2 regions of the Aquimarina sp. MMG015 genome follow, and region 2 is predicted to be linked to the other one. Evidence: riboswitches for the same ligand, from Rfam matches in the RefSeq annotation. Region 2 holds a riboswitch; the other holds the start of a gene.
What was found. A riboswitch is a leader RNA that binds a small molecule or an ion and turns the genes downstream of it on or off. The one in region 2 is predicted to bind cobalamin.
Positions count from the first base shown of each region.

Region 1: linked by a shared signal. The riboswitch ahead of metE (5-methyltetrahydropteroyltriglutamate--homocysteine S-methyltransferase) and the one ahead of J8L88_RS07880 (ferredoxin) in region 2 are both predicted to bind cobalamin.

Region 1 covers NZ_JAGJEB010000010.1:54,143-58,365, reverse strand. Annotated here, with positions in the region: gene J8L88_RS17885 (serine hydrolase) at 42-1,367, shown strand; gene J8L88_RS17880 (CDGSH iron-sulfur domain-containing protein) at 1,425-1,661, opposite strand; cobalamin riboswitch at 1,818-2,009, shown strand; gene metE (5-methyltetrahydropteroyltriglutamate--homocysteine S-methyltransferase) at 2,179-4,223, shown strand, end outside.
Region 2 covers NZ_JAGJEB010000003.1:267,021-271,243, reverse strand. Annotated here, with positions in the region: gene J8L88_RS07895 (histidinol-phosphate transaminase) at 1-692, shown strand, start outside; gene cbiB (adenosylcobinamide-phosphate synthase CbiB) at 683-1,624, shown strand; gene J8L88_RS07885 (AAA family ATPase) at 1,617-2,147, shown strand; cobalamin riboswitch at 2,163-2,366, shown strand; gene J8L88_RS07880 (ferredoxin) at 2,446-3,246, shown strand; gene cobA (uroporphyrinogen-III C-methyltransferase) at 3,249-4,223, shown strand, end outside.

The DNA.
Region 1 (4,223 bases), on a different contig from region 2:
ATTAACGTGTGTTATTTTTCAAACAAATAAATAAGATAGATATGATTAGAAAAGTAATAATAACAGTTCTTTTGATAAACATTGTGACCATACAGGCACAAACATTTAATAAATCTACATTAGACAGTTTTTTTGAATTATTGGATGCTAATGATAAAGGTATGGGAAGCATTTCTATTTATAGACAAGGAAAAGAAATCTATAAAAATTCCATTGGTTATCTTGATTTAGCACATAAAACAAAGGCAAATTCTGAGACGATATATAGAATTGGGTCTATTACAAAAACTTTTACAGCAACAATAATCATGCAATTAATAGAAGATAATAAGTTGGATTTAGAAACCTTATTAAGTGATTATTTCCCAAAAGTTTCTAATGCTGATAAAATAACAATTGGACATATGTTGCGTCATCGTAGCGGTTTATTTAATTTAACAGAGGATGAAGATTTTATGAAATGGATGATTGTACCTAATACTAGAAAACAGATGATAGATAGATTGTTGAAAAAAGAAGGGAGTTTTGAACCTGGAGAAAAGACAGCATATTCTAACACGAATTATTTGTTACTCTCGTACATCGCCGAAGAAATTGAAGGTAAAACATATTCAGAAATTTTGCAGTCGAAAATAATACAACCTTTAGGTCTAAAAAGAACTGCTTATGGAAAAAATATTGATACAAGTAACAATGAAGCTCTTTCTTATGTTAAGAATGGTAATAAGTGGGTTAAAATAGAAAAACATACAGATATGAGCGTACCGATAGGAGCTGGAGCAATAGTATCTACACCAACAGAGGTTAATATTTTTTACAATAGTTTATTTTCTGGGAAACTAGTATCAAATGCCTCTTTAGAAATTATGATGGATACATCTACAGGAATGGGAATCGGTCTAGGAGGAGAGACCTTTTTTGGAAAACAAGCCTATGGTCATAATGGAGGTATTGATGGTTTCCAATCCCTTACAATGTACCTGCCAGAGGAAAAAATAGTGGTTTCTTATATAGGTAATGGAGTAGTAATGTCACCAAATAATTGTATTGTAAATGTATTAAAAAGCTATTATGATCAGGATTATAAACTTCCAGTGTTTAATGCACCATTAGAGTTTGCTACAGAAGAATTGGATGTTTTTTTAGGGGTTTATATTAGCAAGTCCTTCCCTTTTCAAATTACTTTTACAAAAGAAAATACAACGTTGATTGCCAGTGCTAAAGATGGTCCTACATTTCCATTAGTTGGATATCAGAAGAATGGATTTAAATCAGATAGAGCAGGAGCGACTATTAACTTTAATACAGATGAAAGTACAATGGTATTAGAGTTAAATGGAAATAAAGTATCTTTTAAAAGAAAATAAATAATATAAAAAAAACCTCTGTTTCTCTAGTTACAATAATAAACAGAGGTTTTTCTATTATTTATGTGATCCATCGCAATATGGTGGGTTACTAGTTAATTTACAGGTACATAAATATGCTTCCTTTGCTTCTTCCACAGTGAAAATAGTTGGAGGAGTGCCTCCAGTTGTTTTATGCGCTCCGTTACAAAAAGGTTGGTTTTCACTATGACCACAGGTACACCAGGCGTAATTTTTATTAGCTTCTAATTGACAAGGAACTGGTGAGTCACCACCTCGTATGTTATTCTCCATAATCTTAATTATTTTGATATTAAAATTATTAATTCCTAAATTAAGATTGATTTTAAATTAAGAATGTTTAAATAATCTTCTTTTAATGCTGTTTTAGGAGTGTCATCAGATTATTTAAAGTATTTTTATGTAGAATTAAAGTTCTTTAGATAAAATTTTATATCAACCAATATAGGTTTTGCTTAATTGTGAATTAATAGGGAATCGTGTGAGAATCACGAGCTGTCGCGCAACTGTAAGTAACCATATAGTTTTTATCAATTTATATCCACTGTTTTATTATAAAAAATGGGAAGGATGATAAAAATGTTATAAGTCAGGAGACCTGCCTATTATTGAATTGACTATGCTTTCGCGAATTGAAGTTTTGGTTAAGTTTGATGCACACTAAAAGGGTTTTTAACTTTTTTTGGTGATATAACTATATGCATTATTTTAATTCTCTTCATTTCTATAAGCACACTAATTTATACAAAGAGCTTTAAAAATTAATATTAATTTTTAAAAGTTTAAAGTTATGCTTACACACAATCTTGGCTATCCGCGTATTGGTAGCGAAAGGGAATTAAAAAAAGTTTCAGAACAATATTGGTCTGGAAAAACTAGTAGGAAGAATTTACTACAGGTAGGAAAAAACATCCGAAAAGAGAATTGGTTATTACAAAAAGAAGCAGGTATAGATTTAATACCGTCTAATGATTTTTCATTTTATGATCAAGTTTTAGATATGTCATTGATGGTTGGAGCGATCCCCAAAAGATATCAGAGCCTATTAGTTAATAAGCTTAGTTATTTAGACTTGTATTTTGCAATGGCTAGAGGATATCAAAAGGATAGTTATGATATTACAGCGATGGAAATGACAAAATGGTTTGATACTAACTATCATTATATTGTTCCAGAGTTTTATAAAAATCAAGAGTTTACCTTGTCTTCTACGAAAGTAATTGATGAGTTTTATGAAGCAAAAGAAATTGGTATACAAACAAAACCAGTATTAATTGGTCCTGTGTCTTATCTGTTATTAGGAAAAGCAAAAGGAGAAAGTTTTGAAACAATTGATCTAGTGGATAAGTTAATACCAGTATATATAGATTTAATAAAGAAATTGGTTTCTTTAGGGGTTGAATGGATACAATTCGATGAGCCTTTTTTAGCACTTGATCTAACCAAAAAAGAGAAAGAAGTATACAAACAAGCATATCTTAAATTAAAAAGCTCTTTTCCGGATTTAAAAATAATGATAGCAACCTATTTTGAGAGTATCCAAGATAATTTAGAATTAATAGCAAATAAACTTCTTATTGATGCGATTCATATTGATTTAGTCAAGTGTCCAGAACAATTAGATAGTGTATTGGATAGTATTCCCGAACGGATACATCTTTCATTAGGGGTTGTAGATGGAAGAAATATATGGAAAAACAATTATCAAGAGTCATTATCATATATAAATAGAGCGAAAGAAAAGAGAGAAGAAAACACTATTTTGATAGCACCTTCTTGTTCATTACTTCATTCACCATGTGACTTAGATTTAGAAGCAAATAATGAGAAATTATCCTTAGAGGTTAAAGACTGGTTATCTTTTGCAAAACAAAAATTAAAAGAAGTAGTTACTTTAAAGGAGGTTACTCTTTTAGAAAAAGAAGATAAAGTATTTGAAGAATTAGAAAAAAACATAATTTCTCATGCGAATAGGAGTAGTTCAGAAAGAATTCATAATTCAGAGGTTGATGAAAAAGTCAAAGCAATTTCGAAGCAGGATATAGTAAGAAAAAATTCTTTTAACCTTCGTAAAGAAGTGCAACATAAAAATTTAAACCTACCTGTTTTCCCAACTACGACTATTGGATCGTTTCCACAAACAAAAAAAGTAAGAAGTTGGAGATATCAATATAAAAAAGGAAATATTTCTTTAATGCAGTACGAAGAATACATAAAAGAAGAAATCATAAAAGTAATTCGTTGGCAAGAAGAAATAGGGTTAGATGTTTTAGTTCACGGGGAGTTTGAGCGTAATGATATGGTAGAATATTTTGGAGAAAAGCTAGATGGTTTTACTTTTACTAAATTCGGTTGGGTCCAGAGTTATGGATCTCGTTGTGTAAAACCTCCTATTATTTATGGTAGTGTAAAGAGACCAAATCCAATGACGATAGATTGGACTTTATTCGCACAATCATTAACTTCAAAACCGGTAAAAGGCATGCTTACAGGGCCTGTAACTATTTTGCAATGGTCTTTTGTAAGAAATGATCAACCTGAATCTATAACTTGTAATGAGATAGCTTTAGCGATAAGAGATGAGGTAAAGGATTTAGAAGATAATGGGATTAATATAATTCAGATTGATGAACCAGCATTAAGAGAAGGTCTTCCTTTAAAGAGTAAATATCATAGTGATTATTTTGAATGGGCAATTCAATCATTTAAAATTGCCTCATCTATAGTATCCAATACTACACAAATACATACCCATATGTGTTATTCTGAATTTAATGATATTATTGATCAAATAGCAAATTTAGATGCAGACGTAATAACAATTGAATGCTCTAG
Region 2 (4,223 bases):
GTAAAAATTTTCAGCTAGATTATCTGTTAGTTTCTAGAACCGAAATAAAAGATACTGATGCCGATTTAGTGTTTATATGTAATCCTAACAATCCTAATGGAGCTATTTTCTCTAAAAATGATTTAGAGTTTCTTTTTAAACAAAAACCAGAGACTACATTTGTTATTGATGAGGCGTACATAGAGTTTACCAACAGTGTTGAATCCATCATTTCATTAACAAAAAACTACAGGAATTTAATTGTTGTTCGTTCATTAACCAAAACATTTACAATTCCGGGATTGCGTTTAGGATATATCGTTTCAAACACTTTAATCATCAAAAAGCTATTAACTTTAAAAATGCCTTGGAGTGTTAATTCATTAGCGATAAAAGCAGGAGAATATATTTTCAAAAATTATGAAGCATTTCAATTTGAGGCTGCTGAATTAATAGAAGAAACAATCATTTTTAAGGAACAACTTGAGCAATTAGATGGAATGAAGGTTTGTGAAAGCAACACCTCTTATTTTTTAGTTGAATTGTTGCAGAAATCTGCAATGGAGCTAAAAGAATATTTAATCGTAAAACATCAAATCCTGATTAGAGATGCGACAAATTTTAAAGGGTTAACAGGAGAATATATTAGACTTTCTACACAAAGTAAAGAAGCTAATAAGATATTGATTCAAGCGTTGAAGGAATGGATGTAAACCAAATGTACATAGTAGTTTTTGCTTTTGGTTTAGATGCAGTATTGGGAGACCCTAGAAAATTGCCGCATCTTATTGTGGGCTATGGAAATAGTATTGCTCTTGGAGAAAAATGGCTAAATAAAGGTTCATATAAATTCTTAAAAGGTGCCTTATTAACGATTGTATTAGTAGGGCTTTCTTTTACGATACCTTTTCTAATTATTAGATCGTTAAACACGTATGGTTTTAAAATTTTGGCACTTGCTTTTTCAATACTTATGCTGTTTTATTGCTTGGCCAACAAAACATTGATAAAAGAAGGATATGCAGTATTTAATACTTTGAAAAATCAAGGGCTAGAATCAGGACGCAAACGTTTGTCTTGGATTGTGGGACGAGAAACTGATAATTTAAATGAGCAACAAATTAGAGTTGCTACTTTTGAAACCATGTCTGAAAACTTAAGTGACGGCGTTATTGCACCCTTATTTTATTTTTTGATTTTAGGTGTTCCTGGAGCAATGGGGTATAAAATGATCAATACTTTAGACTCTATGATCGGGTATAAAAGTGATCGTTATATACAGTTTGGTAAGTTTGCCGCAAAATTAGACGATGTTGCTAATTATATTCCTGCTCGAATTACTGCACTGTTAATATTAGTTGTTCAAAATAAGTTAAGCGGACTTTCTTTTTTGTTTAGAGAAGGAAAGAAGCATAGTAGTCCTAATGCGGGCTATCCAGAGGCTGCTCTAGCATATGTTTTAAATTGCCAATTCGGAGGACCAAATTATTATCATGGAAAATTGGTTAAGAAACCTTTTATAGGTGTTAATAATCGCGAAATTAAACACGAGGAAATTAAAAGAGTAAGTAAAGTAAATTATGGGGTAAGTATTGTATTTTGTTTATTAATAGTAGGTGTGTTATTAGTATTCCAATATGCATAATTTTCAAAAAAAACATATTATTACCGGGGCTCCTGGGACAGGTAAAACAACATTAATAAACAATCTAAAAAACACCATACCGTGTATGGATGAGGTTTCCAGAAAAGTAATTATTGATGAACAAAAAAACAACAAAAAAGGAACACCTTGGGGGGATATTAATCGATTTACTGAACTTGTGTTTAGGCGTACAAATCAAGAATTATTGAACACTAATACGCTAATTTGTGATAGATCCTTGTTAGATCTAGAAGCTTATTTAACGGTAGAAGATAAGGTGATTCCAGACTACCTAACAGACTTTCCTTATCAAGAAACATATCATAAAATTGTTTTTTTTACGCCAACATGGTTTGAGATTTATTGTAAAGATGGACAACGATTACAGGAATTTGAATATTGTTTAAGATTAGAAAAATCCCTGTTAAAGCTTTATAAAAATAAAGGATTCGAAATCATAATATTGCCTAAATCCTCTCCTCTAGAAAGAACAAAAGTCATTTTAGAAACTATTTACTATTAAATCAAAAATTAACAATACATTTGTGTCGCTTTTGGTTTCTTATTCTTTTCTTTTAAAAGAATATAGAATTAAAAGGGAATTTGGTGAGAATCCAAAACTGTTCCCGCAGCTGTAAGCTCTGCAAAAAGCTTTTAACATAGTAGTCACTGTTTTAAAAAAAATGGGAAGGCGTTAAAAGTAGAGTGAGTCAGAATACCTGCCTAAAGCAAAACATAATATTAACTTTCGGGAATAAAAGTTTAAGTGTTAGATGGCTATTTTGTGGCTTCTTACCCTACTTTCCCCCATAATAATAAGAATGGGAAAAAACATAGCAAATACAAAAGATACTTTTTTCTTTTGTGATGGAGGTTCTTGTCAAAAAGCAGGATCAGAACAAGTTATAAGAGCTGCAAGAGCTTATTTACGTAATAACGAACTTTGGGATACTACACATACAATTAAAACCAGATGTAATGGAAGGTGTGAAGATGCACCCACCTGTATTGTACATCCTGGAGAGTTTTGGTATAAAGAATTAACTGCAGAAAAAATAATTCCTATTGTAAAAAGACATCTCAATAACGAAAACCCTGTCGAAGAGGAGTTATTGTATCAAAAAGGTTGGGAACAACAAGCTTCAAGTAATGAAAGAACTCCTATTAAACCAAAACCTTTTGAGTTAAAAGATGACACGGAATTAGGTGAATGTTATATTACCAAAGGGTTTAGTTCAGATCAATATTTATATCCATTATTTTTGTATCTGTTAGAAAACCCAAAAGGCGTACTCCTATATATAGATGATAAAAACCCTATTTCGTTTGAAGAAATAGATGCAGTAGAGTACTCAAAGCCACACACACTAGAATTGCATACCAAAACTGAGAGTATTGCACTAACTATTGCTGCCGTTCCCAAAGAAAATAAGGAATTACAACAATCAAAAATTTCTAATACAGAATATTTCCATCAAAAAGGAACAGAACAAACTGGTATCCGTTTCAAGAATAAATTTGGAGAAATTTTAGGGAAAATTGAATTTGATTCTGCTCAAAATAAAGCTTGGGAGTATTGTATAAAAATTCAATTACAGAATACAAGTCTAGTTTCAATATAGGCATGAATAGGCATATCTCTATATTAGGATTGGGTTGGTTAGGATTACCACTTGCGTTGAAACTTCAAAAAAATGGATATTCAATTCACGGAAGCACGGCTGAATTAGATGCATTGAAATCATTATGTAAGCATTCATTTCTAACAAGTAGAATAAAAATTGAATCTGATAACATTATAGGAGATTGGGAATCTTTTATAGATGAAACATCGACACTTATTATCAATTTCCCTCCAAAACGGATCGATGATATAGAAACGATACACCCGTTTCAGATCAAACAGATTATAAAACATACGCCTGCCTCTACAAAAGTTATTTTTGTAAGCTCCACGTCAGTATATCAAAATAGTAATAGTCTCATAGATGAAACTGAAGATTGCGTTCCAGAAAAAGCATCTGGTAGGGCGTTAATAAAAGCAGAACAATTATTGCAACAGCATTTTGGTGATAATGTAACTGTTTTGAGATTAGCAGGACTAATTGGACCACAACGTCATCCAGGAAGATTTCTAGCAAATAAAAAACAATTAAAAACTCCTAATGTACCTGTAAATCTTATTCATCAAAAAGATGCTATAGATCTAATCGAGGCAGTTTTGGAAAAAAAATGTTTTGGTGAGATTATTAATGGTTGCGCAGATATACATCCAAAACGAAAAGAATTTTACGAAAATGCAGCTATTAAATTAAACTTGCCGGCACCAGTTTTCGAAACTACAACAAAAGAAAATTTTAAAATAATTGATAATTCAAAATCAAAATCACTACTTAATTTTGAGTATCAATTTTCAAATCCAGAATGGATTTTTACAAAACAACATTTACCTGAAATTAATATTATTGGAGCTGGACCTGGGAATAAAAATTTATTAACCTTAAAAGCTCTTGAAGCTATTGAAAAAGCAGAGGTTATTTTACATGATAATTTAATTTCTGATGAAATATTAGATGTGAATACGAAAGCTAAGCGGATG